DNA from 4 places in the Paenibacillus medicaginis genome. Region 1 is predicted to be linked to each of the others. Evidence: riboswitches for the same ligand, from Rfam matches in the RefSeq annotation. Region 1 holds a riboswitch; each other region holds the start of a gene.

Region 1 (7,625 bases):
ATATTTCGGGTTCAACCTGATTGTATTGGCCAGAGACATGAGACTATTGACGAATCATGTCGCGATTACGCTGCTGCCGTTGACACCGATTATCGTGACTGCGTTTTTTCTGTTGATTACGATCGTCTTTATGGTTCGGGGGGGGATCGGCACGTTGGTTGGCATGGCGGAAATGTTTATTCCATTACTTATTGCCACAGCCGTGATTCTGCCGATTACTTTGGGAAAAGCGATGGATCTGTCGCTGCTACGGCCTGTGCTTGATTTCAATCCCGGAGGATTTGTACGCGGAAGCTGGCACATGTTGGCTTACATGGCTGACCTGGCGGTGCTTCCCTACGTGCTGTCCGAGGAGAATTGCCGGCTCCGCAGTACGCTTGGCGGGGTTCTGGGCAGTATGCTGATGCTCATGATTCTGCTGCTGCAGCAGCAGACCGTGCTCGGTCCGCTGATTACGGCCCGTCTGACCTTTCCGTCCTACGAGCTTGTCCGGCAGGTGCAAATTACGGATTTTCTGGACAGGTTCGATCTGCTGATTGCGGCAGGAACACTGCCAACAGTTATCATCAAAGCTGGGGTTGATCTGTATGTGCTGTGCAGCGCTTCAAGGCGGCTGCTGCCTGCCGTCAAGGGTGAGCTTGCGGTTCTGCCGGTAGGAATTCTGGGGTTTGCGTGCACCTTCTGGTTTTTCGAAAATATTCCGCAGCTGTTTGCCTTCAGCAGGGAATGGGCAGTATACGTCCTGATCTTCTATGTGGTTCTGCCAGTTGTGCTCTTCTTTATATTACATCCGAAGAAAGAAAGTGGACAAAAAGGGGAGGCGCAGCCTGACCCTGCGTAAGTCATGCATCCTGTGAGCAATTTGCTGTTGCCTTTTTTGCGCCGAACGGTATACTTGTATGCAAATGTACGAGCAGCAAGGGAGGAGCTTTATGGCACTGCGTATGGCAGGCAAGACCGTGGCACTGGCAGGATCGCGCAAATCAGAGGAAATGAAGACATTGGTAGAGAAAATGGGGGGAGTGGCGCTGCTTCGTCCGGCACAGGGGACCGTGTTCCTGGACGACGCCGAGCTCCGCGCCGGCATTGAATCATGGCTAAGCTCCCCGCCGGACTGGACGCTGTTGACGACAGGCATGGGACTGGATGCCTTGTATCAAATGGCTGAAGAAATGGGGGTTGCCGGGCAACTGCACGAGCTGCTGGCAGCATCACAGATTGCGGCGCGCGGTTATAAAACGGTGAATGCGCTCAGGAAGCGTGGATTGACGCCGGTGGTACGCGACGATGATGGGAGTACAGAGGGGCTGATCCGTTCTTTTGCCCCCTATCATTTGGAAGGGAAGAAAGTGCTCCTGCAGCTGCACGGGGATCCCGCTCCGCGTCTGGCCGGCTGGCTGGAGGAGCAGGGCGCCCATGTCCGGCAGTTGCTGCCTTACAAGCATGTGCCGCCGGAAACGAAGGATCTGGAAGACCTGGTCAATGATATTGTGCAACGGCGGGTGCATGCCGTGGCGTTCACCAGCGGACCGCAAATTCGTTTCCTGGCCGAATATGCACGCAGCCGCGGCGTCATGGACGATGTGCTGGCCGCCTTCCAGAGCGACATTATTGCCGTTTCCGTCGGGAAAGTGACGGCACAGGCGATGCTGGAGGAAGGCATTGAACGCATTGTCATGCCGGCCGAGGAGCGTATGGGCAGCATGATGGTGGAACTGGGACGCTATTTCGAATCCGGATTTGCGAATGGTTTCCGTCTGACAAGCAGCCAGGATTGTGGCAAAGCGGAAGAGGAGTAAAGGGGTTACCTGTTATGACTTGCCTCACCCCCTGGAGGAAAACGGAAAACTCGGCATTGTGATCAAAGACCAACTGAAAGTGGCGATGATCGACATGGATAAATATCGAATGATGGTGGATGCCTTACAGGAGTACGAACGATTGCTTGATTTGGTTGAGGAACGTGAATTGTACGAACGAATTCCCCATCGTTTGGAAGGTGGTCGCGTTGTTGAATACAAAGAAGGTATGTCACTTCTGGAAATGGCAGGCGTTCATACAAAAGATGAATGCAGCGATTTATGAGCAAGTAGACGAAGATTGAAGAAGGGCTGGAGCATATTCGTATACATCCTGACCGGAAAGGTAATAAGGACTCCTCTGGCATTTAGCCAGGCGGAGTCCTTTTTATGTATATCTAAGATGGACACGCATTAGAAAATGAATTAATATTGTCTTGCGCTTACATTAATATCCATTCTGGAGCCGTCGGTGGTATATACATATACCTTATATGAATTTCTTTTTGTTGTGTAAATAGATACAGTTTTTTGTTTTCCTGCAGCAATGGATGCTTCTATAGTAGACCCGCTTGAATCTGTAACCTCCAAATAAACGGTTGAAGTTCCGCTATTTTTAACGTTAACGTTTGCGTCTTCACCGTTCGCTGGATCCATAGTGAAGGATCTTTCATAAGATGATGATCCAGTGTGGCGCACAGGGTTAATCAATTGTACGTCCATAGGGAAATAAACATCTCCCTGACTTTCGACAATTCGCATGTAACCAGCGTCAGTCTTCACAGTTTCATTTGCTGAAAGTGAATCCACAGCTTGATTTGCTGGAAGTGAACCTTGCGCAAAAGCAGCGGGGCTCAGTGACAGAAGCAATGATGCAGCTAATCCAAAAGTCATAACTTTTTTCATTCCATATACCTCCTAAAATTTAACTACATAGAGAATTATAATCAATCTAGTCCATATGTCTATAGTTACTAAGACCTATAATTTGCGTTGTTATGAGAAATAATGAAGAAAAAAACAAAAATATTTTGTCGAAATGGTCACAAATTGAATAGTTTGCATGGATCAGGGAAAAATATTAAGTTTTAAGTAATTATCCTATAAGTCAAAAAAATATAGTTCCTCTGATCTTCAAAGAGTCAAAGCAGAGTTTGGAAAAGTGTTAAAATAAGGCATCGGGTTACTGCTCTCCTTTTCACAGGCCGCAAGTTCTATTATGATACAACGAGAAAGTTGAAATTAGATAACTAATGGATGCCGTTGCTGAATATGGATAGAGAGAGGTGTTGAATCATGAGGTCGATTTGTGTGTTTGCAGGCTCTAACGATGGAGTGGCTTCGGAGTACAAGGAGCAGGCAGCCCGGCTCGGGGAGCATATCGCCCGCAACGGGCTGCGTCTGATCTATGGGGGTTCAAGCTTTGGACTTATGGGCACGGCTGCCAATGCCGCGCTTGCCAAGGGCGGACAGGTGACCGGCATTATGCCCACGGCATTGTTCCGGCGGGAAATTGTGCATGAGGGGCTGACGGAGTTTATTGAGGTCAGGGACATGCATGAACGTAAGGCCACAATGCACCAAATGGCCGACGGTTTTATTGCGCTTCCGGGCGGAATCGGCACCTTTGAAGAGCTGTTTGAGGTGCTGTGCTGGGCGCAAATCGGCCTGCACAGCAAACCTGTCGGACTTTTAAATGTAAACGGCTACTACAACCCGCTAATGGAATTAATCCGCCACAGCGTGCAGGAGGGATTTGCGGGTCGAACGCATCTGGATTTGATCATCCTTGAGGAGGATGCCGGAGCGCTGGTCGAGAGAATGTGCTCCCCTAACGGGCTGCTGCTTCAGCAGACCGGCGACGCGGAAACCGTTTGATGAGGCTGAATCGAACCTGCATCTCATGTTTTTCGTGCTTGCGCTTTCCGCGAAGGCAGGGTTATGATGGACTCACAATCGAATAAGCGACCAGGCAGGGTGCCTTTGCCAAGGGGCAAAGGGTAACAGGGAATCGGGTGCAAATCCCGAGCGGTCCCGCCACTGTAATGGGGAGGTTTTTTTTCTTTAATATGTCACTCGAATCAGACCCGGGGAAGACGAAGAAGACTGATGATCCAAAGCCAGGAGACCTACCTTGCCTATATGCACCGTAATCCTTCGCGGAAAGGAGTGGTGTACGAATCGGTGGACGAGCCTGCGCGGGGCTCCCGATGTTCCGGAACATTTTTCATCCATGGATGAAGAGGAGGATGTGAAGCTTTCATCTTCTTGTTGACCGGGGATATCGGGCAAGCTATGCGTAAAGGAGCCTTGTTTAAGGTTGCCTGGCTGACGGTGACTGAATTGCGTACATGCAAGCCCCATCCTCTAAGGATGGGGCTTTTTTGAGCCTGTGAATATGAAAGGGGTGGATAAGTTGTTTAAACGGGGTAGAGGCATTGGGTTGGGGCTGTTGATTACCGCATTTACGCTGTATTTTCTGGCGGTGAGCCCGCAAGAGGTCTATGCCATGCATATCATGGAGGGATTTTTGCCCATCGGTTGGGCGTTGTTTTGGTGGATTCTATTTCTTCCTTTCTTCGCTTTTGGTGTCCGCAGTGTAACTCGACTGACGAAAGAAGCCCCTGAGCTGAAGCTGATGCTTGGATTGGCGGGGGCGTTTACATTTGTACTGTCTGCCCTGAAGCTGCCTTCCGTGACGGGCAGCAGCTCTCATCCAACCGGAACGGGACTGGGCGCAGTGCTGCTCGGGCCCCTGCCCATGAGCGTGATTGGCTCCATTGTGCTGTTGTTCCAGGCGGTGCTGCTGGCGCACGGCGGGATTACAACGCTGGGGGCGAATGCGTTCTCCATGGCCGTGGCCGGCCCATTCGCCGGTTATGCAGCGTACAGGCTGCTTATGAACACAACCCGCAAGGAATGGTTGGCCGTTTTCGCCGCTGCGGCTATAGCCGACATGACGACTTACCTGGTTACTTCCGTGCAGCTTTCCCTTGCCTTTCCTTCCGTACACGGCGGAGTATGGGCATCGTTCCTGAAATTTGGCGGCATTTTTGCCGTGACGCAGCTGCCGCTTGCGCTCAGCGAGGGATTGCTGACGGTTATGCTGTGGAAATGGCTTAAAGCATATAGTCCGAACGAATTGTCCGTGCTCAGGCGCGGCATGAAGGAGGCTAAGCCGTCATGAAGACAAGAACGATAACAGGCTTGGTTCTGTTGACCGTCATCCTGCTGGCCGCCCTGCCGCTGCTGCTGGTGAGTGGCGACTTCGGAGGCGCGGACGGTGCCGCCGAGGAGGCGATTACCCAGATCAATCCCCACTATACTCCATGGTTTCAGCCGCTGCTGGAGCCGCCGCCAGAAACGGAAAGCATGCTGTTTGCTCTGCAGGCTGCGTTGGGTGCGGGACTGATCGGTTATATCATCGGTCTGTTCAAAGGGAGAAAGGACGCCAGCCGGACAGATGCTCAGAAGGATTGATTCCCTGTCTTATCAAGGAAAGCTCAGCAGCTGTTCACCGCTTTGGAAAAGCGGCTTTGCAGCGGTGATGTTTGTAATGGCTTATATCGGACATCCTCCTGTGCAGTTGGCCGTATGGATTTGGCTCGTCCTATGGACGGTAGGGTATGGCGGGGTTCCATGGAAGCCGTATGCTTCCTTGATGGCCGCCTCACTGCTCTTCTATATACTGAGTCTGCCTGCGCTGTTAATTGAGGTTGCTCCAGGCCCTGCACAGGGAATGGTGCTGCTGGGTTGGGGAACTCATGTGCTTCTGGTCACGCCCGAAGCGGCAGAGCGGGCGGAAGAGCTTTTGCTGCGGGTAGGGGTGTGCCTGTCCTGCTTTCTGTTTCTGATTCTCACGACTCCATTTACAGGTCTGCTGAAGGTGATGGAAAAGCTGCGGCTTCCGGCCGTGGTCATAGAATTGACGATGATTATGTACAGATTTCTGTTCCTGCTGGGGGATACGGCCGCAAGCATGATGCTGGCGCGCAGGCTCCGCGGGGGCGGCAGGGGTTTCCGGGCTGCTGTTGCGGATACCGCCGCCCTGGCGGGCAGATTGTTTGCGAAGACGATGGAGAGGTACCGCGGAGCTATTGTCGGATACACCGTGCGCGGTTATGAGGGCACGATCCGTATGGGACCGGATGCCTCGTTGCCAATGCCTGTGCGCTACAGAGTGGAAGGGTGGGTCGGTACAGCGCTGCTGGCCGTTGCCGAGCTGTGCATTCGCTTATTGAACTGAATTGAATGACAGGAAGGTGAATATGGTGGAACTGGTGCTGGAATGGCAGGATGTAAGATACATCTATCCTGATGCCAAAGGTGCCGCGCTGGCCGGCATGTCGCTGCGGATTCCACGGGGGATGAAGACAGCGGTGCTTGGGCATAACGGGGCAGGCAAATCCACGCTGTTCCTGCACGCGGTTGGCATTCTCAGGCCGCAGGGCGGAAGGGTGCTGCACGGTGGCATGGCTTTGGATTATGGGCGCAAAGGGCTCAAGGAGCTGCGCCGGGCCGTCGGTCTGGTGCTGCAGGACCCGGAGCAGCAGCTCATTCTGAACACGCCTCGGGAGGACGTTGCCTTTGGACTGCGCAGCGCCGGCATAGATGAAGAGACGATCCGGCAGCGTACGGAGCGGGCGCTTGAACGGCTTGGCTTGCTGGAGCTGGCCGACCGGCCCATACATCATCTGAGCCTGGGGCAGAAGAAGCGAACGGCGCTCGCAGGGGTGTTCGCCACCCAGCCTGAAGTGATTTTGCTGGATGAACCGGCCTCCTATCTGGACCCTGTTTCGGAGAGACTCCTGCTGCACAGCATCGATGAAATCCACCGCACCGGGGTGACGGTCGTCATGGCTACCCATGATATGGATACGGCCTATAGCTGGGCGGACTGGATCGTGGTGCTCGACCGGGGAACCTGCCGTATGGAAGGCCCGCCGGATCAGGTTTTTGCCAATAAGGAGCTTATGGAACAGCTTGGATTGGAAATTCCCGTGATTGTCGATCTGTGGGAGAGCCTGCCTGCCGCACTGCGGGAAGGCAGGCCCGTTCCGCGCAGTACGGAACAGTTTAAAGTCTATCTGGCGAACAATTTTGTGTAATGGAGGAGGATTCATATGAACAAGCTTGGCAAGCTGCTGGTGATCGGCTTCGGACCAGGGGATATGGAGCATATTACGAAGCGAGCGCTGGACGCGCTCGCCGAGAGTGAAGTCATTATCGGGTACAACACCTATGTGGACCTGATTCGTCCGCTGCTGAACGGACAGGAGATCGTCCGCACCGGGATGACGGAAGAAGTGAGCCGCGCCCAGGAAGCTGTGCGGCAGGCGGAGGCCGGACGAAAGGTGGCGGTAATCTCCAGCGGAGATGCCGGCGTCTATGGCATGGCGGGATTGATCTATGAGGTGCTGATGGAGAAAGGCTGGCGGCGGAGCGACGGGGTCGAGGTTGAGGTCGTCCCGGGCATATCCGCCATTCAATCCTGTGCCTCGCTGCTGGGGGCGCCGGTCATGCATGATGCGTGCACGATCAGCCTCAGCGATCACCTTACACCATGGGAGACGATCATCCGGCGTGTGGAAGCGGCAGCGTCTGCAGATTTCGTGATTGCTCTGTACAATCCGCGCAGCGGCCGCCGTACGCGGCAGATTGTGGAGACGCAGGCAGTCCTGCTGCGCTACCGTGATCCCAAGACACCGGTCGGACTTGTCAAAAGTGCCTACCGGGACCGCCAGCAGGTCATCGTGACTACGCTGGAAGACATGCTGAATCACGACATCGGTATGCTGACGACCGTCATTATCGGCAATTCATCCA
Region 2 (7,625 bases), on a different contig from region 1:
TTGCTTCGCTACCACGCCCAGCGCGGGAGCAAGGCGATGGATGAGCATGGCTTTCTGCCGGACTACACGGGGACGGTGGTCCACGATTGCATGCAAGGGTATTTCAAGGATCACTACACGTTTGGTCACGCGCTTTGCAACGTACATCTGCTGAGGGAATGCAAGGGCATTGCCGAGCACGACGGCCATACTTGGGCCAAGCAGATGGGCGATCTGCTGACCGAAAGCTGGCGGCTCGCGAGTGCATCCAGACAAACGGGAATACCACTGAGCGCAGAGGTCATCCTTGAAATTCAAGCCCGATATGACGCCATTCTGGAAGCCGGTCAGCACGAATGGGCGAAAGACCCTGTAAGAGCAAAGACCGGAACACGCGGCAGAAAGATCAAGAGCAAGGCCGGCAATCTGGGTGAACGACTGTTGCTGCATAAAGCGGCCATCTTGTCGTTTCTTTGGCGACCCGAAGTTCCGTTTGACAACAACCAAGCGGAACGGGATTTGCGTATGGTCAAAGTAAAACAGAAAATCTCCGGAGCGTTTCGCACGATAGAAGGGGCAGACATCTTTGCTCGCCTGCGGAGCATCGTCTCCACATTGCTGAAGCAAGAACTTCCCGTTCTTCCTTCTCTTTCCCACGCACTTCGCGGACAACCCATTCTGTAATAGGCCTATGCAATAGACCTAAGTAGTAACGAAAAAACGTACAAACGAGAGCCTGAGCGAGCCCCCTCCCAGGCTTTTGTATGAAAAAACGTACAAACGAGAACCCGAGCGAGCCTCCTCTCAGGTTTTTGTACGAAAAAACGTACAAACGAGAACCCGAGCGAGCCCCCTCCCAGGTTTTTGTACGAAAAAACGTACAAACGAGAACCCGAGCGAGCCTCCTCTCAGGTTTTTGTACGAAAAAACGTACAAACGAGAGCCTGAGCGAGCCCCCTCCCAGGTTTTTGTACGAAAAAACGTACATATGAGAGCCTGAGCGAGCCCCCTCTAAATGTGGTCTGTCTTCTGTGAATGTACGTCGATAGACGTTTTTCTTAATTTGACGGCAGACTTGCTGGTTGTTCGGGTTGTACAGCTGCCTTTTTTCACCTATAATCACTTTGAAAAGTACGGCTTGATTAAAGTTGACAGCAGACCAGGTCAGAGCGGCGGTGAAAGCTTGAAAACCACGCTGTTCTGTTAAAAGGGAAGCCGGTGCAATTCCGGCACGGTCCCGCCACTGTGAAACGGGGATGGGCGGCGATACGCCACTGTCGCAGGTAATACTGCGGCGGGAAGGCGCCGGCCTCTAGCAATTCCCGTCAGTCAGGAGACCTGCCTGGTCCGCTTAGATCGTCGCTCCTTCGCGGAAAGGATGGCGGGTTCGCGGCAATGAATCCGCGCGGCACGGCACTTGCCTGCTGCGGATGTCGGCTGACGCAGAGCCCGGTCCTCTCATGAGGGCCGGGCTTTCTTTTGCACGGCCGGGACTATACAGAAGAAAAGGGGGGTAAGCACTGTGACTAGATCAATAAAGAGTTGGCTGACCGTGCTGCTGGCGCTTATGCTGACTGCAGCACTGGCTGCATGTGGCAATACAGGGGCAGGCAATGAGGCTGCAGGCGGCAGCGGAGCTTCTCCGCAGCAGACGGCGCCGACGGAAGAGGCGGGTGCTACGGTTTATCCGCTGACCGTCAAGGATGCGACCGGACAGGAGTTTACTTTTGAGAAAGCTCCGGAGAAGGTGATTTCCGTATCCCCGGCCGAGACGGAGGCGCTGTTCGCTCTTGGTTTGGACAAGGAGATCGTAGGTGTATCGGATTATGATGATTACCCGGAAGCGGCCACATCCAAGCCGAAGATGGGCGGCATTACAAAGCCGAATGAAGAGGCCATTATCGCTGCCCAGCCTGACATTGTTTTTACAGGCATATCGATGAGCGAAGAGGCCGTCAACAAACTGCGCGAGTTGGGTATTACCATCTTCAAGACCGATCCGAAGACGGTAGAGGACGTTATGAACAACATCACCCTGTATGGCAAAGTAATGGATCGCCAGCAGGAGGCCAAGGCTGTAACCGATAAAATGAAGGCCGATATCGCTGAGGTGCAGGAGGGCGTTAAAAATATCGGCGAGGACCAGAGACTGCGGGTTTATGTTGAATTTTCACCAGGCTGGACGGTCGGCAAGGGAGAATTTATGGACGAATTGATTACCCTGGCAGGCGGAGAGAACATCGCTTCCGACACGGAAGGCTGGAATCAGATCAGCGAGGAAAAGGTCATCGCGGCCAACCCGGATGTCATCCTGTATAGCAAAAGTGTGGTGGATGAGAATGGGCAGAGTCTGGAGCAGATCATCAAAGGACGTGGCGGCTGGAGCCACATCAACGCAATCCGCAACAACCGCGTGTTCGGTCTGGATGATAACCTGCTCAGCCGTCCGGGACCACGTGTGACGGAAGGGCTCAAGGAAGTGGCCAAGGCCATCTATCCGGAAATCTTTAAATGAACCGTAAGCTTGTTGCGTACGGCCTGGCCGGATTCGTTCTGCTGATCCTGACCGTGCTGATCTGCCTGGGCATCGGCGCCGTGCGGCTTCCTGTCCAGCAGATCGCTGGCATTCTGATGCACCACCTGCCGTGGGCCGGGATGTATATTACGCCGTTCTGGGATGCTCCGACCGAGCAAATTATTGTTAACGTGCGCCTGCCGCGCGTTCTGCTCGGCATGCTGACTGGTGCGGCGCTTGCGCTTGCAGGCGCGGCCTTCCAGGGCGTGCTGCGCAACCCGCTGGCCGATCCCTTTACCCTTGGAGTATCGTCGGGCGCGTCGGCCGGAGCGGCATTTTTGATTTACTGGGGACTTCAGTATTCGTTTTTCGGCCTGTGGACCCTGCCAATGGTGGCCTTCACCACAGGAATTCTTACTTTATATTTTGTGATCCTGCTGGCAGGGGAAGACGGAAAAATCCCCACTCAAAGCCTGATCCTGTCCGGTGTGGTCATGCAGTTCTTTCTGGGGGCGGTCGTCTCTTTGCTGACGGTCATGTCCAAGGAGACCGTCAATGAAATCCTGTATTGGACGATGGGCAGCCTCAGCCTGAAGGGCTGGGCATATCCGGGCATTATTCTTCCTTACGTCATGCTCGGGCTGGTGTTCCTGTGCAGTAAAGCCCGTGTATTGAACATGCTGGCGTTGGGAGAAAGGCAGGCAGCGTATATGGGCGTAAATGTGGACAGAACGAAGCTGTGGGTGCTGATTGCGGCGACTTTACTGACGGCGGCATCGGTATCCGTCTGCGGAGTGATCGGCTTTGTGGGGCTCGTTGTGCCGCATATGATCCGTCTGCTGACCGGACCGGACTACCGGCTGATCATTCCGCTGTCCACGCTGGGAGGTGCTATCTTCATGGTATGGGCGGATACGGCCGCACGCACGCTGCTGGCACCGATGGAGATCCCGCTCGGGGTCGTTACAGCATTTGTGGGAGCTCCGTTCTTCGCTTACCTGCTGCAGCGCAACAAGAAGCAGCGGAAAGGAGAGCTATCGTGATGAGCACACAGTTCAGGGCAGCCAGCGTGTCAGGGATGTATAAAACCTTTGGCCGGGTGCAGGCGTTATCCGATATCAACTGGGGCGCTGCCGCCGGAGAGTGGTGGGGGATCGTCGGCCCGAACGGGAGCGGCAAATCGACCCTGATCCGGCTGCTGTCCGGGGTGGACAGGCCTGATGCTGGAATCGTTCACATTCAGGGCCGGGACGCGGCTGCCTACAGACGCAAGGAACTCTCACGTATCGTCGCCGTGCTGCAGCAGGAGGGGGTGCCTCCGGTCGGGTATTCGGTCAGGGATGTCGTGGAAATGGGCAGATACCCTCATCTGGATTGGGCCGGGAAGGATGCAGACGCGGATATCGTTGAACGTGTGCTGGATCAGCTCGGGCTTGCGCCTCTGGCTGAGCGGAAACTGGACGAGCTGAGCGGAGGCCAGCGGCAGCGGGTTGCGCTCGCCAAGGTGATGGCCCAGGACCCGCAGATTCTGCTGCTGGATGAACCTACGACCTATCTCGATCTGCATTATCAGCTCCAGTTCATGGAGCTGCTGGCCGAGTGGCGGGCAAAGGCGGGCATTACCATCATTGCCGTCCTGCATGATCTGAATCTGGCGGCTCAATTTTGTGATTTTTTGCTGGTGCTGAAAAACGGCCGCATTGAGGGAGCGGGAACGGCTGCGGACATGCTCACAGAGGACAATATCTGTCGCTGGTTCGGTGTGAACAGCTATGTCATGCCCCACCCCGACAGCGCGATTCCGCAGCTCATGCTGAAACGAAGGGAATAGGGACCCAGAGACGCCCCTGTTCTTAAATACATGAAGGTTAGGAAGTGGAAGGATGAATGAAGCTCTGAAGCGGCTTGTCCAAAGCATAGCTTTGCCTGATGAGGAAGCCATGCGGCTGGCCGCAGCACATTTGGACCAATTGACCAAACCGCCGGGCAGCCTCGGGAAGCTGGAAAGCCTGGTTATTCGGACAGCCGGCATCATCGGCCAGCCAAAGCCGGATTTGGCCCGGAAGGCCGTGGTAGTTATGGCTGCGGACCACGGGGTGTGTGAGGAAGGTGTCAGCGCCTATCCTGCCGAGGTGACCCCCCAGATGCTGCTGAATATGCTGGCAGGCGGTGCAGCTGTTAATGTGTTCGCCCGCCAGGCGGGGGCTGAAGTGATTTGTGTTGATATGGGCGTAAATGCGGATATTAGCCATCCGGCTCTGCTGAACCGCAAGTTCAGAAAAGGCACGGCCAACATGGCCAAGGGTCCGGCTATGACGCGTGAGGAGGCGGAGCAGGCGATTCTGGTGGGAGCGGCTGTGGCTGAAGAGGCCTGCGAGCGGGGGATACAGCTTTTCGTCACCGGTGAGCTGGGCATCGGAAATACGACGGCCAGCGCGGCTGTGACCAGTGCATTTACTGGACTGGAGCCTTCACTTCTGACAGGACGGGGGACAGGAGTGGACAATGAGGGCCTGAGCCGTAAAACGGGGGCTGTGCAGCAGGCGCTATCCGTTAATCAGCCTGACAGAGAGGACGCCATCGACGTGCTGGCAAAGGTGGGCGGACTGGAGATTGCGGGCATGGCGGGCCTTATTCTCGGTGCAGCGGCCCGGAACTGTCCCGTCGTCCTGGACGGATTCATCTCCGGCGCGGCAGCGCTGGCAGCTAGCCGCTTGTGTCCGGCCAGCCTGGATTATATGCTGGCATCACATGTCTCTGATGAGAAAGGGCATGCTGTGCTGCTTGAAGTGCTTGGTCTGGAGCCGATGCTCCGGCTGGACATGCGGCTTGGGGAGGGTACGGGCGGCGTTCTGGCCCTGCCACTGATTGATTCGGCCTGTGCGGTGATGCGGGAGATGGCGACATTCGCCAGTGCGGGCGTTTCCGACGGAACGGGAGTGCCGGAAGCATGAAGTCGCTGATCACAGGCGGCGCGCGCAGCGGCAAAAGCGGATTTGCCGAGCGGCTCTGCATGTCACGCGCTGAAGCGGCTGTGTACGTGGCAACGGCGCAAGCCTTCGACGATGAGATGAAGGAGCGGATCGCTCTTCACCGCAGCCAGCGTGCCGAAGCCACCTATCCATGGCGGACGCTGGAGGAGCCGCTGGAGCTTCCCGCCCTGCTGGGCAGGCTTGGGAGCAGCGGCGAGCCGCCTGCGGTGCTGGTGGACTGCCTTACCTTGTGGCTGTCCAACGTCCTGCTCGCCGCCGGAGACGAAGGGGGGGCTTCTGCGCGTGAAGCGGTCGAACGTCTTACAGAGGCGGTGGCGTCCTACCCCGGCGAGCTGATTCTTGTGACCAACGAGGTTGGCAGCGGCATCGTGCCCGAGTATCCGCTGGGGCGGCTGTACCGGGATCTGAGCGGGATCATGAATCAGCGGATTGCGGGAGTGTGCGGGGAAGTATTTCTCGTCACCGCAGGTGTCGCCGTTGAATTAAAGCGGCTGGAGTACCGGTTGTGAAGCGGGGACTTGAGGCAGCGGCAGCGGCGTTCCAGTTCCTGTCACGCTTCCCGGTCAAATCCGGAGGCGACTTCTCGCCTGAACTGCTGCAGCGAAGCACTGTCTATTACCCGCTTGTCGGCCTCGCCATCGCTGCGGTAGTCTGGCCGGCTGCTTATCTGTCGGCTCTCCTGCTGCCGCCATTCCCGGCAGCCGTCCTGGTCCTGATGCTGTGGGTATGGCTGACCGGGGGGCTGCATCTTGACGGGTGGATGGATTCGGCTGACGCGCTCCTGAGCTACCGTTCCCGTGAACGAATGCTGGAGATTATGAAGGACAGCAGAGTGGGAGCGATGGGTGTGATCGCCTGCGTCCTGCTTCTGCTGCTGAAGGTTTCCCTTATTTATACGGTAATTGATGAAAAACTCTGGTCCACCGCCTTGCTGCTGCCACTGCTCTGGAGCCGCTGGTTCATGGTGGCTGCCCTGTCCAGGTGGCCCAAAGCGCGTCAAGGGGAGGGCCTGGCCGGGCAGTTTCAAACGCTCAAGGGACGTGAGGCAGGTCTTGCTGCCCTCTTAGCCGCCATGCTGAGCGTGCTGCTTGCGCTTCTGAACCCGGTTGTCCTCATGTCTCCGTTCATAGCTGCCTTCCTGGTGGTACCGGTACTGTCGTGGATCATTGGCAAATGGACAGCACAACGAATCAGCCGGCGGCTGGGCGGATTAACGGGCGACGTCTATGGCGCGCTGAATGAGCTGCTGGAGGCTCTGCTGCTGCTTGCGGTGGTACTGCTGCACAGGCTGCTACTCTAAAGGCCACAGCTTAAGTTCCGATTTGGATTTATGATAGAGGAGGGGACCTGTAATGACCGAAAAGAAAACGGCAGGGCAGCAGACTGCCGCTGTCCTGATGCTGCAGGGCACTGCCTCGGATGTTGGCAAAAGTGTAGTCACTGCGGCTCTATGCCGGATTTTCAGGCAGGATGGATACCGGCCCGCCCCGTTTAAATCACAAAATATGGCGCTCAATTCCTATGTCACGGCTGATGGCAAGGAGATCGGGCGCGCGCAGGGGGTTCAGGCGGAAGCCAGCGGCATCGAAGCAACCACTGACATGAATCCAATCCTGATCAAACCGGTCAGGGATATGCATTCGCAAATTGTGGTGCACGGGGTGCCTTATGCCCATATGAGTGCGGCCGATTACCGGAATCATTTTCTGCCGGAGGCCAAGCAGACCGTGATGGAGGCGCTGGACCGGCTGCGCAGCCAATACGATATCGTAGTGATGGAAGGCGCGGGCAGCCCGGCCGAAATCAATCTGAAGCAGCGGGATATCGTCAACATGAATCTGGCCGGTTGGGCCGACGCCCCTGTGCTGCTGGTGGCCGATATTGACCGGGGCGGGGTCTTCGCTTCGCTTGTGGGAACCATAGAGCTGTTGGAGCCGCATGAGGTGAAGCGAATCAAAGGTTTTATCATTAACAAATTCAGAGGTGATTTGTCGCTGCTGCAGCCCGGGCTGGACTGGCTGGAGGAGCGGACGGGCATCCCGGTGCTCGGCGTCCTGCCTTACATCCCGGACATCAAGATCGAGGCGGAGGATTCGGTTGTGCTGGACAAGCTGCCCAAGTCGCGCGCGCAGGGAAAG
Region 3 (7,625 bases), on a different contig from region 1:
GGTTCAATTTCATCAGCGCAATGTTGAGGCTGCCGTTATCTGTAGACAGCAAGGATACGACAAAGCCGGAGACGATGACCCAGGACAGAAAATGGGGAAGATAGCTGATCGTCTGAATCGTCCTTTTGAATACCCTGTTGCGGATCTCGTTCAGCATCAGCGCGAGAATAATGGGCGCAGGGAAACCGACCAGCAGCTTCAGCAGGCTGATGACAACAGTGTTCCTTATGATCTTCCAAAACTCGGGTGCATGGAAGAACATTTCGAAATGCTTGAAGCCTACCCATGGACTTGCCAGAAAGCCTTTGAACATGTTGTAATCCTGAAAGGCCATCAGCACCCCATACATCGGGACGTAGCTGAACACGATAATGAAAAGCAGCGCAGGCACAACCATCAGCTGAATTTCCCACTGCCGGGCAAATCTGACCAGCCGTCCCGGCTTTCGATAGGCTTCGCTGTCCGGGTTGGCCGCCAATTGCCGCTCCGTACGAACGCCGCTCTGCAGAAACGTCCCCCCCTTTAACAGGAACTCTGCGGCTTCTGTTTGTCAGAACCGCGTCAATCAACCTGTCTTTCCTTCTTATTTTACAAGGCGAAAACAATACATTTCTTCTGTTAAACGTCTGTAAAGTTACGTTATCTTACTGGATTTTTAATTATATTGACCCAATGAGGGAGAATCCTATCTTTCGGTGTCAACTGTGAGTGATATTTTATTAGGAAATGGCTATTTTTGAAGCGTGGGGGTATGATGCTGCCGCATTCTGGCATGCTTCGGGGATTGGCCGATGTGCTTTTTGAACAAATGATTGAAATTGGACAGGCTGCGGAAGCCGCATTCCATGGCAACATCCATGATCTTCATCTGCGTCTGCTCCAGCAGCATCAGCGCATGCTCCAAACGCAGCTGAATCAGGTATTCCAGGGGAGAAGTGCCAACAGCCCGGCGAAAAATATCGCTGAACCTGGACGGACTGAGGTAGACAATGGCAGCAAGCTCCTCCAGGGTCCATGGGTGGGAAAGCTTTTCTTCCATGGCGTGGATGACCTGACGCATTTTTTCAAGCTGAAGCGAGCTGACGTTCGCACTGCTGCACTGTCTGGCGTCTTCCAGACGGAAATAACGGTTCACACAGGAAAGAAAGCGCAGCAAGTGGGCATACACCAGGGAAATATACGATGGACGGGCTTGCTCATGCTCCTGCTGCATCTCCAGCAAAAGCGTACGCAGCTCCCCGATATGCGGCGAAGTGCGGTCAAGCAGGTTGGTGAAATGGCTGCCCATATCCTTGTAAGGGGAAAGAATCTCCGGATCATAACGCAGGCTGCTGACAAACCAGGACATATCAAATTCAATGACCATGATGACAAGGTCCTTCACTTCATACGCGCAGTGCAGATCATTCGAATTAATCAACAGAATGTCTCCCTGCTGGAATTCAAACCTTTTACCGTTAATGATGTAGTATCCGGAGCCGGACTTAATATAATTGATCTCCAGCACATCATGCCAGTGCAGCTTCTGGTATGGGGAGCTGACGCCGATGGTGTCTGCAATGTAAATCGGGTATTTTTTGTCCAGGTTCACTTTCTCTCTGGGAATGATCTCTCCGGTGCGGGCTAATGTCATGACGGCTCACTCCTGTACGGTATGGATTATACATAGGATACCATCTTTCCGCCCTGCTGTAGGAGAGCTACGCCAAATTTTCCCCAAAACGAAAAAAAGCGCCATCGTCTCCGATCCGCTTTTTATGCTTGATTTTATGCAGTTTTTCCAGCTTGGTGGGGGTAGTTCGTACGTGCTGCGACAGAGCGCCGTACTGGTCATTCGTTTTCCGATTGTCCGCAAAGCTGCGCTTTCCCGCTCGCTCTGCTTGGGTTATGGCCTTTTGAGTCTTGGTGCGGGCCATGATCATTCACTCTCCTTAAAAGAAATAGCTTACATATATACTATACGTAGTCATAGATGTTCATGCAACGTAAAAAGTCCAATGGAACAGCACAGTCTTGAAGCTGGCCGACTGCAAAGTAAAAGAAGCAGAAAAGCTTTGCCCATTTCAGGCCCGCCCGTTATACTGAAATGAGGCTGCTTTACACTTGTAAAACATATCAACTGCATACATGGAACTGGGTGCTCCATCTACAAGGATGGCTGCTTAATAGGGAAGTCCGGTGTAATACCGGCGCGGTCCCGCCACTGTAACAGAGGAGTCGCAGCAAGTGCCACTGGGTTTATAACCCGGGAAGGCCGCTGCAAGGATGATGATTCTGGAGCCAGGAGACCTGCCCGTTCGACAACACAGCAATGCCTACGGAAGATAGGAAGGTGTTACAGGAGTCCGATTTTCATTGAAAATCAGTCTATTTGGAGCGACTTTTTTTCCGTTTCTACACGGGAGAAGTCGCTCTTTTTGCTTGTGTATTTTTCAACATGCTGTTACGCAGCAGTATTTACTACCCTCAGGAAAGGACGGCGAATGGCGTGAGCCGATATATTGTCCACAGATTGCTTCAGCTGGCCGCCGTGCTGCTGGGCATTTCGTTCCTGACCTTCCTGCTCACCTACCTGTCGCCAGGTGATCCTGCACGATTGATGCTGATGTCTACAGGAGTTACTCCCTCAGAGGAACTGGTCGCACAGGTGCGGACGGAGCTGGGGCTGGACGAGCCTTTCCTTGTGCGGTATGGCTCATGGGTCCTGCGTGCGCTGACCGGTGATTTTGGCATGTCCTATAAATACGGATATCCGGTGACAGAGGTCCTGCTGTCCAGAATGCCTGCTACGCTGGAACTGGCCGGTGCCGCTCTGCTGCTGGTGGTGCTGATCTCCTTTCCGCTAGGGATGACAGCTGCAATGCAACCGAATCGTGCAAAGGACTATTTTATCCGTGTGTTTTCCTTTGCAGGGCTTTCCATGCCGAGCTTCTGGCTAGGGCTGTTGCTAATGCTGCTCTTCGCAGTCAAGCTGCAGCTGCTGCCGGTCATGGGACGTTCAGGAGTCCGCAGCCTGATCCTCCCAGCCTGTACGCTGGCTGTGCCGTTGATTGCACAGTATAGCAGGCAGATTCGCACGGTGCTGCTGGAGGAAATGTCCCAGGATTATGTGATCGGGGCTAAGGCGCGCGGTGTGCGGGAGGGCACGATCATGCTGCGGTATGTTCTGCCGAATGCACTGCTGCCGCTAATGACTTTGCTCGGGATGTCTGCAGGCACTTTACTTGGCGGCGCAGCGATCATAGAGAGTGTGTTCGGCTGGCCGGGTGTGGGTCAGTTAGCGCTGGAGGCGATCATCGCACGTGACTATCCGCTGATTCAGGGCTATGTCATCTGGATGGCCGTCATCTATGTATCTATTAATTTGGTCGTGGATGTATGGACACATCTCCGGGACCCGCGGCTCAGACTTGGAGAGGACGTATAAATGAGAATGCTGATACAGCAACTGGCACAGTTATGGATACAGCAGCGGCTATTCTCCATCTGGTTAGGACTGGCCGGACTATGGCTGGTGCTGGCCATAGTCGCACCTTTACTGGCTCCCCATGATCCCTTTGCAACAGACTTCACGAAGGTGCTGCATCCTCCGGACAGGCAGTACCCCTTGGGAACGGATCAACTGGGACGCTGTGTGCTGTCACGGGTGCTGTACGGGGCAAGGACCTCCTTGCTCATGACCTTCATTTTGGTTGCGGTTGTGGCTGCGATTGGCGTGACGGTTGGTGCTCTGGCAGGTTATGCGGGCAAATGGGTGAATAGCGTGCTTATGCGGCTCGCGGACACACTGATGGCATTTCCGGGAATTATTTTTGCCATTGCGGTTGCGGGTATGCTTGGTCCCGGTCTGATTCATACCGTAGTGGCACTCTCCGTCGTGTGGTGGGCTAAATATGCCCGTATGGTGCGCAGTCTGGTCATTCAGCAGAAGCAGAAGGAATACATCACTGCCGCTGCGCTCGGCGGGGCACGGCCTGTCCGTATTCTGATGCGCTATATTCTGCCCAATGTGCTGCCACCGCTAATCGTCATGGCGATGATGGATATCGGCGGCATGTTATTGTCCATCTCGGGCTTGTCCTTTCTCGGACTCGGCGCACAGCCGCCGGAGCCGGAGTGGGGAGCACTGTTGAACGAAGGACGAAGATATATGCAGACCGCACCCTGGCTGCTGATTTATCCGGGTCTTGCTATTTTTTGCACGGTCATGATCTTTAATCTGCTGGGGGACAGCCTGCGTGACGTGCTTGATCCCAGACATAAGCGCTAGCATGAGGAGAGATATAATGAATAGGCGGAACAAAGCTTTTTACACGAATCGATTTGGAAGTATGTCTGTATGGGTGTTGATGGTGGTGCTGCTGTCTGCATGTGGAGGGGGAACGGCGGGCAATTCCGGCTCTGGCGGTGCAGAGAGTACACAAGCTGCTGGAGCTGCGGGGTCTGCGGCAACAGGAAATGAGGCAACTGCAGGCACGCACCTGAATGTGGCATTGTTCTGGCTGGGGACAAATCTTGATCCGGCAGAGGAATGGAACGGCTGGACGCTGACACGCGCGGCCATCGGTGAGACGCTTATCCAGTTCAATGAGAAGATGCAGATGGTTCCCAAGCTGGCAGATCGCTGGGAGCGTCAGGATGATAAGACCTGGCTATTCCATATCCGTGAAGGGGTGACCTTCCATAACGGAAAGCCGGTGACAGCGGAGGCGGTGCAGAAATCGCTTGAACGCTCTCTTTCTCTGAACCCGCGCGGCAAGTCCACGCTCCCGATCGCTTCGATGAGCTCCGAAGGACAGAACCTGACGATCCGAACCCGTGAACCGTACGCATCCTTGCCAGGCAACATTGCCGAGCCTTTGTTTGTCATCGTGGACACCACTGCGGATACATCTGCTTTTGCCCAAAAGCCTATTGCCACTGGCCCGTATATGGTTACTTCCTATACACCGGAGCAGAAGATTGAGACGAAGCGATATGAGGGCTATTGGGGCGGTGCAGCCGAGGTGCAGAGCATTACATTCAAATACATAGCCGACGATAATACCAGAGCAATGGCCCTGCAATCCGGGGAGATTGATGTAGCCAGCAATGTAGGCCGCAGCCAGCTGCCTTTGTTCCAGGACAGCTCCCGTTACAGGATTGATGAGATTCCGGGTCTGCGCACCCAATTTGTCTGGTTCAACTACAAGAATCCGGCATTGAGCGATATCGCAGTCCGCAAAGCGATATCCTACGGCATTGACCGGGAAATGTATGCGGGTACTCTGGTAGGCGGGCAGGCAGCCAAGGGACCGTTCACTTCGGCGCTGCCTTTTGGTTATGACCAGATTACAGGATATACCTATGATCCTGAGCAGGCTAAAAAGCTGCTGAGCCAAGCAGGCTATGAGGATCGTGATGGTGACGGTATCCGGGAAAAGGATGGGCAAAAGCTCTCCCTCCGGCTGATTCTGAATGCCTCATATGAGTCCGATTCCATCGTCGCGGAGGCGATGCAATCCCAGCTGAAAGAGCTTGGTGTTGGTCTGGAGCTGACCTCTTATGAGGATTTGACGGATGCGCAGAAGAGCGGCAACTTCGATCTGGCGCTGACCAGCATCAATACAGGCATTACCGGAGACCCGCAGTATATTCTGGACTTTTACTTCAAGACCGGTGCGGAGTGGAATATCGGAGGTTACAGCAACCCTGAGCTGGACAAGTTAATCAGCAGCCTGTCTTCTGAATTTGATACTGAAAAGCGATACGAGATTGCCGCCAAGGCGCAGCAAATGATTCTGGATGACGCGCCTTACCTGTTCGTGACCTACACGCCAATCAATATTGTGAGCAAGAGCTCGGTTACAGGGGCTGCGATGTATCCAATTGATTTCTATCTGCTGGATCGTAATATTCGGTGGCAGCAATGACGGGAGCTTCCGCTGACAGCATCCGTGATCAGGCTGAGGCGGCGGATGCGCTGCTGCGGGTGGACCATCTGAGTGTCAGCTATTCCTCCAATGAGCGGCCTGCCTTGCACGACGTGAATCTATCCGTGAAGCACGGTGAGGTTGTTGCTCTTGTCGGCGAGAGCGGCAGCGGCAAATCTACCCTGCTGCGGGCCGTGATCGGCCTGCTGGGGGCTGGGGGCTGCATCACGGCAGGAAATATTACGCTGGCTGGCCTCTCGCTTACCGGGCTGAAAGGACGAGGCTGGGAAACCATCCGTGGCCGGCAGATCGGGATGGTATTTCAGGACAGCGGCGCTTATTTGAATCCTATCCGCAAAATTGAAAGTCAATATATTGAGGCCATTCGCAGCCATTTGCGCCTATCGAGACGTGAGGCTTATCAGCTTGCTCTGCAGCATTTGCAAGAGATTGGGCTGAAGGACCCGGAGCGTGTCATGAAGACCTACCCGAATCAGCTCAGCGGAGGCATGAAGCAGCGTACGGCCATTGCCATGGCGATGACATTGCAGCCGAAGCTGCTGCTGGCGGATGAACCGACCAGCGCACTGGATGTGCTGGCACAAGCCAGGGTGCTGGAGCAGCTCAGGATGCTTCGTGACCACCAGCAGACAGGCATGATTCTGGTCACTCATCATATGGCGATTGCGGCCTCTATCGCAGATAAGGTGGGCATTATGAAAGAAGGGGCACTGCTGGAGTGGGGAAATACCGCTCAAGTGCTCCAGGGGCCGCGTAATCCATATACCCGTGAATTGCTTGCCGCCGTACCTGAGCTAAAAGTGGCGGAATGGCATGCGTTGCACAAGTCGGAGAGGCCGTTGCCGGAAATACCGGCTGCGGGGAAAGGGGAAAATGAACATGCTTGAATTGCAGCAATTGACCAAGACTTATCTTTTGCCTGGCGGAAAAAATGTCCCCGCATTGCAGGCGGTCGATCTGATACTGCAGCCGGGAGAATGGCTGGGGATTGTCGGCGAAAGCGGAAGTGGCAAGAGTACGTTGGCACGCTGCATCGCCCACCTGGAGCCGGTCACCTCTGGCCGGATATTGTATCGGCAGCAGGATGTAACAAGCCTGCTGGGCGAAGCGCTGAGGCAGCATTACAGGCAAATTCAGCTTGTGTTTCAGGAGCCGGGCTCCGTGTTCCATCCCCGCATGCGCATCGGCGAGTTTCTGTGCGAGCCGCTTCTCAACTACAAGCTTATGCCAAGGCGGCAGATGGCAGCAGAAATCGGCAGGCAGCTGGAGCGTGTGGGACTCTCTCCTGCTATGGCTGCAAGATACCCTCATGAGCTGAGTGGTGGTCAACTGCAGCGGGTAATGATTGCCCGTGCGATCAGCATTTACCCGGAGGTGATTGTGTTTGATGAACCAACCTCAGCCCTGGATGTATCCAGTCAACAGAAGATTCTGGAGCTGCTGTCCTCCCTGCGCCGGGAGACCGGGGTCAGTGCAATCTTTATTTCGCATGATTTGGCGGTTGTGCAGCAGGTCTGTGAACGGATTGCAGTCATGCAGGAAGGACGGATTGTAGATGTTGTGGCCGACAGTCGCCGGCTCGTTCCCTCCGAGCTCCATCCCTATACACGCAAGCTGATCGATGCAGTGCCGACGATCAATAAACTAATGAATCGCAGTATTCATCACGGATAAACCATAATCGTTAAAGTG
Region 4 (7,625 bases), on a different contig from region 1:
GCCGTGGAATTATCCGTTGCTGATGGCCGCCTGGAAGCTGGCCCCTGCGCTCGCGGCAGGCAATACGGTTGTGTTCAAGCCGTCGGAGCTTACGCCGGTAACTGCCGTCAAGCTGTTCGAGCTCATTGAGCGCACCGGTTTTCCGGCCGGAGTGGCCAATCTTGTGCTCGGAGCAGGCTCTACGGTCGGCCATGAGCTGGCGGTAAGCGGGGATGTGGACAAAATCGCCTTTACCGGCGGTACGGCCACGGGGCGCAGCATTATGCAGGCTGCTGCCGGCAATATGAAGAAAATATCGCTGGAGCTTGGCGGCAAATCACCGAATATCGTATTTGCTGATGCCGATTTCGAAACAGCGGTGGAGTATGCCATGTTCGCCATCTTCGCTGGCCAGGGGCAAATTTGCGCGGCCGGTTCGCGCCTGCTGCTGGAAGAAAGCATTTACGAGCGCTTCTTGGCCCGGCTTGTGGAGCGGACGAAGCGCATCGTCGTTGGCAGCGGCCTCGACGAAGGCACAGAGATGGGACCGCTCGTATCGGAGGCGCATTTGCAAAAAGTGCTCAGCTATATTGAACTGGGCAAAGAAGAAGGCGCAACGCTGGTATGCGGTGGGGAAAGGCTGACGGATGGCGAGTATGCCAGGGGCTACTTTCTGCAGCCGACCATTTTTACGGATACGAATCCGGATATGCGCATTGTACGCGAGGAGATTTTCGGCCCGGTGCTCGTCGTGCAGACGTTCAAGGATGAAGCGGAAGCGGTCCGCCTGGCGAACGACACAGTATATGGACTCGCCGGCGCGGTGTTCACGAATAACGGAGCAAGGGCGCAGCGGGTCGTTCGGAAGCTGCGGGCAGGCATCACGTGGATTAATACGTTTCATCCTACCTACAATGAAGCCCCCTGGGGCGGATACAAGCAGAGCGGCATCGGCAGAGAGCTGGGAACCTTCGGCTATGAGGCCTATACGGAGGTTAAGCAAATCAACACCAATCTGCAGGTTGAGCCCTTAGGCTGGTACCGCAATTAAGGAGAGCGATGAGGTTGGGGAAAGAGCGCAAGTATGCCAGGATTGAGGGTCCGCTTCCCGGGCCGAAGACGGCTGAGCTACTCCGCAGAAGAGAAGCGGCCGTAGCGGGCGGTGTCGGCAATAACTTTCCGCTGTTTGTGGAGAAGGCCAGCGGTGCACTGCTGACGGATGTGGACGGCAACGTGTTTCTCGATTTCGCCGGTGCGATTGGCACGATGAATGCCGGCCATTGCCCGCCGGCGGTCGTGCAGGCCGTGCAGCGGCAGGCGGAGCGGTTTCTGCATACATGCTTTCATGTCGGCATGTATGAGCCATATGTTGAGCTGGCCGAGAAGCTGGCGACGCTTGCGCCGGGCTCCTTTGCCAAAAAAGCGGTGCTGCTGAACAGCGGGGCCGAAGCGGTGGAAAACGCCGTGAAAATCGCCCGCAAATATACGGGAAAGCCCGGGATCGTCTCCTTTACACGCGGCTTTCATGGCCGTACGCTGCTGGGCATGAGCTTGACCAGCAAGGTGCGGCCGTATAAATTTCAGATGGGCCCGTTCGCTCCGGCTACGTACAAAGCCCCTTATCCTTACCCGTACTATCGTCCGGAGACCATGAGCGAGGAGGATTATGCGCGTTTCTGTCTCGACCAGTTTGCGGACTTTCTGCTGACTGAGGCTGCGCCTGAGGAACTGGCGGCGGTCATTATGGAACCGGTTCAGGGAGAAGGGGGCTTTATTGTACCGCCGAAGCTTTTTGTCCAGGGCGTGTATGAACTGTGCAGGCAGCATGGCATTCTCTTCATTGCGGATGAAATCCAGACCGGTTTTGGCCGCACGGGTGCGATGTTTGCCAGCACGCATTTTGGCATCGAGCCTGATCTGATCACTTTGTCCAAATCGCTCGCTGCGGGCTTGCCAATCAGCGCAGTTGTCGGAAGGGCGGATATCATGGATGCGCCCAATCCTGGTGAAATCGGGGGGACTTACGGTGGCAGCCCGTTGGGATGCGTGGCTGCTCTTGCCGTTATTGACCAGATGGAACGGGAAAACCTTTGCGAACGGGCCGGGCAGATCGGACTGCGGATCAGGGAACATTTTGACAAGCTGCAGAAACAGTACCCCATCCTCGGTGATGTCCGTGGCCTCGGAGCGATGTGCGCCGTTGAATTTACGGATCCATCCAGTGGCAAGCCTGCCGCAGCGTTTGCGGCCAACCTGGTCCGCTCGTTTTATAACAAAGGTGTTATTTTGCTGACCGCCGGCGTTCACGGCAATGTGATCCGCTTCCTGACCCCGCTGGTCATTACCGACGAGCAGCTGGAGGAAGGCCTTGACATTATAAGTGAATCGCTTGCGGAAAGGTATGCTTGACCCTTTTGGCGTTGTTTAAAGAAATGGACATCCACATCTGTTCATGCTAACATTGTATTGTTTTTATCTCATATTTTAATATTTTAAAAGAGCAGGTGACGAGGTGTGTGAAAACGCAGCCCCGTCTTAAAAGGGAAGCCGGTGCAAATCCGGCACGGTCCCGCCACTGTATGCGAGGAGCCTGTCTGCAAGTTCATGGTCACTGTCGTTATTCGATGGGAAGACCGCAGACGGCGACGATCCGCAAGTCAGGAGACCTGCCTGCTTCTTGGATTGTCACGAACCTACGCGGATAGGGGGTGGCCGGCACGGTTCACGATGATGTCGTCGGGCTTTTCTTACTGCTGCTTTCATTTCCTGGCAAGGTGATGAAACTGGCAGGCTGGAAACGGCCCTGCGCGTTTCACTGATCCAGTACAGGCACTCTCATAAACTTGAGGGTGCTTTTTTGCTGTGCATTCTTATAATCTCCTTTTTAGCACAAAGGAAGGAAAGGAGTTCAATGAACGAACAACAAAATGGAGGACTCAGGGCTGAACCGGCATGGTTTGTGGTTCATTTGTTCGTATGGACGGTTGTTCTTACCGCTTCCATTACCATCGCTGTCATGCTTGGCCCCGTACAGATTCATCCTGTACAGGTGTGGAACATCGCCTTTTCCCATCTACCTCTCCTGGATAGCTGGATGGATGGATCGTGGACGAAAGCGCAGGAGCATATTGTGTGGAATATCCGGTTCCCCCGAGTTTTGCTGGGAGCTGTCATCGGAGCGGGTCTGGCTGTCACAGGAGCGGCTATTCAAGCACTGACACGAAACTCGCTGGCTGATCCCTACATCCTGGGTGTTTCTTCGGGGGCGTCCACAGCGGCGGTGCTTGTGATTATTTTCGGCGCCTTCCGCTTTCTCGGGACATACACGCTACCCCTTTCCGCATTTATTGGTTCATTACTTGCAATGGTGCTCGTGTTCGTCCTTGCCAAAGTCGGTGGAGAGATTTCAACGACGAGGTTGCTGCTGTCCGGTATTGTCACTTCCATGATGCTGTCAGCTGCCACTAACTTTATCGTCACGTTGGCCCCCCATGCGGATGGCATCCGCTCCGCAATGTATTGGATGATGGGCAGTCTGACCGGTGCGAAATGGGAGCATCTGACCGCTCCTGCCCTTATCATTGCTCTGGGGGCTGCAGTGCTGCTGTCCCTGCATCGTTCGCTGAATTCCCTGCTTATGGGGGAGGAGGCGGCAGTGACCCTGGGTGTCAACATTGCCGCGTTCCGTATTTTACTTGTCGTTATTGCGGCTCTGATGACAGGCACGATTGTCTCTGTAAGCGGTTCTATCGGCTTCGTTGGGTTGATGATTCCACACATCGCCAGGATGATGACCGGTTCCGATCATCGCCGGGTACTGCCGTTAAGCATGCTGCTTGGTGCGATATTTATGATCTGGGCTGATGTGGCCGCACGGCTCGTGCTGGCACCGGAGGAGCTGCCGATTGGCATCGTCACAGCCTTATGCGGGGGGCCGTTCTTCATCTGGCTGCTGCGCAGAAGTACATACTCATTTGGAGGGAACGGTAAATGAATGTGTCGGTTGAAGGAGTCTCCTACAGTGTGCAGGACAAGCGGTTGATTGATTCAATTCTGCTGCATGTGCGGAAGGGCGAGCTTGTCGGGCTGATCGGGCCAAACGGCAGCGGGAAATCCACTCTTCTGAAAAATATTTACCGTGTCCTGCAGCCTGATTCCGGCCGGATTTCGATTGACGGACAGAACCTGCATTCCATATCGCATCGAGAGACAGCCCGGCAGATCGCTGTAGTGAGCCAGGAAGCGCCGGTCGCCTTCGATTTCTTCGTCAAGGACATGGTCATGATGGGACGTAATCCTCATAAAAAGTGGTATCAGCCGGATAGCGGGGAGGATTTGAGGCTGGTGGAGCAGGCGCTGGAACGTGTCGGAATGCTGCAGGACGCGGGCCGCAGCTTCTCAACTCTGTCAGGTGGAGAAAAGCAGCGTGTTCTTATCGCGCGGGCGCTTGCCCAGCAGGCCAAATTTCTCATCCTGGACGAGCCTACCAATCATCTGGATATCAAGCATCAGCTGCAAATCATGGATCTGGTAAAAGGGCTCAACATTACTTCATTGGCGGCGCTGCATGATCTGAACATCGCAGCCTGCTACTGTGACCGCCTGGTTGTCATGAAGGATGGCAAAGTGATTGTAACCGGGCCACCGGAGGAAATCCTCAAGCCCGAGCTGCTGTTTACCATTTTTGAAGTGGCGACTGAGGTGGTCAGGCATCCGATTACAGGCAAACCGTCAATAACATTTCTGCCAGAGATGAGCGGAATGGAAAATATCAGTCCAAAGGATTGGACAAGCGGAGGAAGTCATGATTAAGTTAAAAAGATTATTCAGTCTGTGCATGGCTGGCACAGCATTGATTTGCCTGCTGTCTGCATGCGGCAGCGCTTCTCAGGGAACGGCAGCCATCTCACCAGCCAATGAACCATCAGACCGACAGAGCTCGGAGAAAGCGCCGGTTGTCATCGAAAATATGGGGGAAAAGCTTGTGTTCACTGAGCCTCCGCAGCGTGCCGTTGCGCTGAATCAGCATGCCACTGAGGTCATGCTGGCGCTTGGCCTGGAGGATTCCATGGTGGGGACGGCTTATTTGGATGATCAAATCCTCCCGGAGTACAAAGAACAATATGACAAAATTCCTTTGTTATCGGAACAGTATCCATCCCAGGAAGTATTTTTTGCGGCGAATCCGGATTTCGCCTACGCGGGCTGGAAAAGCGCTTTTACCGAAAAAACGCTTGGTTCCAGGGCTGAACTCGCCGGGCAAGGCGTGCAAACCTATGTTCAGGAATCTTCAAACAAGGCCGGGCCGTCACTGGACGATGTGTATCAGGACATCCTGAATATCGGCCGGATTTTTCAAGTCGAAGCGAGGGCCCAGGCTCTTGTGAATGATATGAAACAGGAGGTCGGGCAAATTCAGGACAGCATCGGTACGGTCAGCGAACCCGTTAAAGTATTTGTCTATGACAGTGGCGATGATACCGCGTTTACGGCCGCCAACACCTACTTGACGAGCTTGATCAACATGGCAGGCGGAAAAAACATTTTTGATGATATCGATAAAAGCTGGGCCACAGTCAGCTGGGAGGAGGTTGTGAACCGCAACCCGGATGTCATTGTCATCGTCGATTATGGGGACACAAGCGTGGAACAGAAGAAAGCTCTGCTGCTGAACAATGCTGCATTAGTGGATGTTACCGCCATCAAGAACAAGCGTTTTGTTGTGATGCCTCTTTCGGCGGCGGCAGAAGGGGTACGCGCACCGATGGCGTTAAGGACGCTTGCCAATGGATTTTATCCTGATAAAGCAGCAGATATGAAATAGTTGTTTGTTTTTCAAAATCAAAAGAAGCCTTTCCTGGAATTGAAGCGATGAGCAGCAGTTCCGGAGGAGGGCTTCTTTTACGTAATTTTAACAAGCGGGGAATTATGTAAATACTTAATCATTCACTGTAAGTAATGTAATCAGGTGGTTCATTGGCGCCGTAATATGTTTGTTTTTGGACAAAAGGATTTGCGAATAAAACGGCAGGATAGCTCCCCGCGTAATAGAAAAGCCGGACAGGGCATGCTGAAGAAGCTGCTGCTCAACGGCAATTCTGGGAATCATCGCGATTCCCATACCATAGATGACACATTGCTTGATCCCCTCAATACTTCCCATTTCAGACACGGTTTCATAAGTCACGCCATGATCGTTCATGGATTGCTCCAGCGCTTCCCGGTATTTGCACCCTTTCTCTGTAAAAATAAATGAGCTGTTGTGCAGCTCATGAATCGATACATCATCCCTGCCGCTCAGAGGATGGTTTTGCGGGCAAATGAATATAAATTCCTCATTGCGAATAGGAAAAGCTCTTAAGTCAGGAGCTGAAACGGGAGTGCTTAATACGATCGCCAAATCAATCTCATTATTTTTTAGTTTACGAATGTTGTCTTCATCAGATGCAGGAAAAAAAGTGACATTCAGCTTTGGATACGTCTTACGGAACAATTGAAAATACGGAGGAAGTAAAAAAGCGGCAAGTGTCTCCGTCGTGCCAATTCGCAGGTCTACGGCAGAATCCGGAATGAGCAGATTCTCTGCCCCCAGATAACCCTCAACAATCTTGTCCGCAAAGTGAAGAAGTCTGAATCCCGGCTCGGTCAGCTTTAATTTGTTGCCGTTTCGCACAAACAGCTTGGTGCCGAAATGGTTCTCAAGCTTCTTAATCTGTACACTGACCGTTGGCTGCGCATAGTTCAACTGCTCTGCTGCTTTCGTGAGGCTCAGGAAGCGTGCAGCTTCACGAAAAGTAATAAAGTATTGAATATCCATGCTTCTCCCCCACCGTGAAGTATTAAACATCGTAATTGTTCGATTACGATCGTTAGAGATAAGTAATACACCTCGTATGCTATATTATAAACTATTCCAAGTGGAAAACTATACTATAATTCGTGAAGAAGTGGAGGAGTCCTGTGAATCTATCATTTAAAAGGCTGCCTATCGTAATGTTATTAAGTTTAGTCCTTGTGCTTGCCGCATGCAGCGGCAAGCCGGAAGCCTCCAGCGTACAAGGGAATGAAGAGGGCAATCCCGTTTCCGGCGGCATATTGGAGGTAGCCTATCCCGCCAATCCTGCCACACTTGATCCTCATCTGACCACCAATCAAGCGACGAGAGACGTCTCCCGCAATATCTATGAACAGCTGCTGACCCTGAATAAAAACTATGAGGTTGTTCCTCAACTGGCCGAATCCTATGAGGTTAGTGAGGATGGGAAAACCTACACCTTTCATCTTCGTCAAGGTGTGCTGTTTCATAACGGCAAGGAGATGAAAGCTGAAGATGTAGTAGCCTCCATGGAGAAATGGCTGGCCACCTCGACCCAGGGGCAAGCCAATCTGAAAGGGGCGGCATTTTCGAAAATCGATGATTATACCGTACAGCTTACGCTGGAGGCACCATCTCTTATAGGTTCCTACATACTTGCTGACACGGCTCCCTTTCCAGGCATTATGCCCAAAGAGGTCATCGACGCCGCCGGTCCCGAAGGCGTAAAAGAGTTTATCGGAACAGGTCCTTACAAGCTGGAGGAATGGAAGACCGATCAGTATGTTCATCTGGCCAAATTTGCGGATTATGCCCCGCAAGAGACAGAGTC

What was found. A riboswitch is a leader RNA that binds a small molecule or an ion and turns the genes downstream of it on or off. The one in region 1 is predicted to bind cobalamin.
Region 2: linked by a shared signal. The riboswitch ahead of ACE5LO_RS06940 (ABC transporter substrate-binding protein) and the one ahead of ACE5LO_RS06170 (energy-coupling factor ABC transporter permease) in region 1 are both predicted to bind cobalamin.
Region 3: linked by a shared signal. The riboswitch ahead of nikB (nickel ABC transporter permease) and the one ahead of ACE5LO_RS06170 (energy-coupling factor ABC transporter permease) in region 1 are both predicted to bind cobalamin.
Region 4: linked by a shared signal. The riboswitch ahead of ACE5LO_RS09935 (FecCD family ABC transporter permease) and the one ahead of ACE5LO_RS06170 (energy-coupling factor ABC transporter permease) in region 1 are both predicted to bind cobalamin.

The regions. Positions count from the first base shown of each region.
Region 1 is NZ_JBHIRY010000004.1:135,358-142,982, reverse strand. Features, by position in the region: gene ACE5LO_RS06195 (GerAB/ArcD/ProY family transporter) at 1-841, shown strand, start outside; gene ACE5LO_RS06190 (uroporphyrinogen-III synthase) at 933-1,799, shown strand; gene ACE5LO_RS06185 (hypothetical protein) at 1,777-2,085, shown strand; gene ACE5LO_RS06180 (hypothetical protein) at 2,226-2,705, opposite strand; gene ACE5LO_RS06175 (LOG family protein) at 3,096-3,677, shown strand; cobalamin riboswitch at 3,758-3,950, shown strand; gene ACE5LO_RS06170 (energy-coupling factor ABC transporter permease) at 4,216-4,986, shown strand; gene ACE5LO_RS06165 (energy-coupling factor ABC transporter substrate-binding protein) at 4,983-5,279, shown strand; gene cbiQ (cobalt ECF transporter T component CbiQ) at 5,263-6,045, shown strand; gene ACE5LO_RS06155 (energy-coupling factor ABC transporter ATP-binding protein) at 6,068-6,907, shown strand; gene cobJ (precorrin-3B C(17)-methyltransferase) at 6,923-7,625, shown strand, end outside.
Region 2 is NZ_JBHIRY010000005.1:133-7,757, forward strand. Features, by position in the region: partial or broken gene tnpC (IS66 family transposase) at 1-663, shown strand, start outside; cobalamin riboswitch at 1,124-1,339, shown strand; gene ACE5LO_RS06940 (ABC transporter substrate-binding protein) at 1,502-2,494, shown strand; gene ACE5LO_RS06945 (FecCD family ABC transporter permease) at 2,491-3,537, shown strand; gene ACE5LO_RS06950 (ABC transporter ATP-binding protein) at 3,537-4,325, shown strand; gene cobT (nicotinate-nucleotide--dimethylbenzimidazole phosphoribosyltransferase) at 4,378-5,448, shown strand; gene cobU (bifunctional adenosylcobinamide kinase/adenosylcobinamide-phosphate guanylyltransferase) at 5,445-5,996, shown strand; gene cobS (adenosylcobinamide-GDP ribazoletransferase) at 5,993-6,787, shown strand; gene ACE5LO_RS06970 (cobyric acid synthase) at 6,840-7,625, shown strand, end outside.
Region 3 is NZ_JBHIRY010000015.1:50,860-58,484, forward strand. Features, by position in the region: gene ACE5LO_RS15735 (ABC transporter permease) at 1-397, opposite strand, end outside; gene ACE5LO_RS15740 (AraC family transcriptional regulator) at 731-1,633, opposite strand; gene brfA (ribosome rescue factor BrfA) at 1,701-1,916, opposite strand; cobalamin riboswitch at 2,118-2,311, shown strand; gene nikB (nickel ABC transporter permease) at 2,489-3,427, shown strand; gene nikC (nickel transporter permease) at 3,428-4,270, shown strand; gene ACE5LO_RS15760 (ABC transporter substrate-binding protein) at 4,287-5,912, shown strand; gene ACE5LO_RS15765 (ABC transporter ATP-binding protein) at 5,909-6,820, shown strand; gene ACE5LO_RS15770 (ABC transporter ATP-binding protein) at 6,813-7,607, shown strand.
Region 4 is NZ_JBHIRY010000007.1:139,226-146,850, forward strand. Features, by position in the region: gene ACE5LO_RS09925 (aldehyde dehydrogenase family protein) at 1-1,030, shown strand, start outside; gene gabT (4-aminobutyrate--2-oxoglutarate transaminase) at 1,045-2,388, shown strand; cobalamin riboswitch at 2,465-2,667, shown strand; gene ACE5LO_RS09935 (FecCD family ABC transporter permease) at 2,891-3,973, shown strand; gene ACE5LO_RS09940 (ABC transporter ATP-binding protein) at 3,970-4,791, shown strand; gene ACE5LO_RS09945 (ABC transporter substrate-binding protein) at 4,784-5,803, shown strand; gene ACE5LO_RS09950 (LysR family transcriptional regulator) at 5,918-6,796, opposite strand; gene ACE5LO_RS09955 (ABC transporter substrate-binding protein) at 6,940-7,625, shown strand, end outside.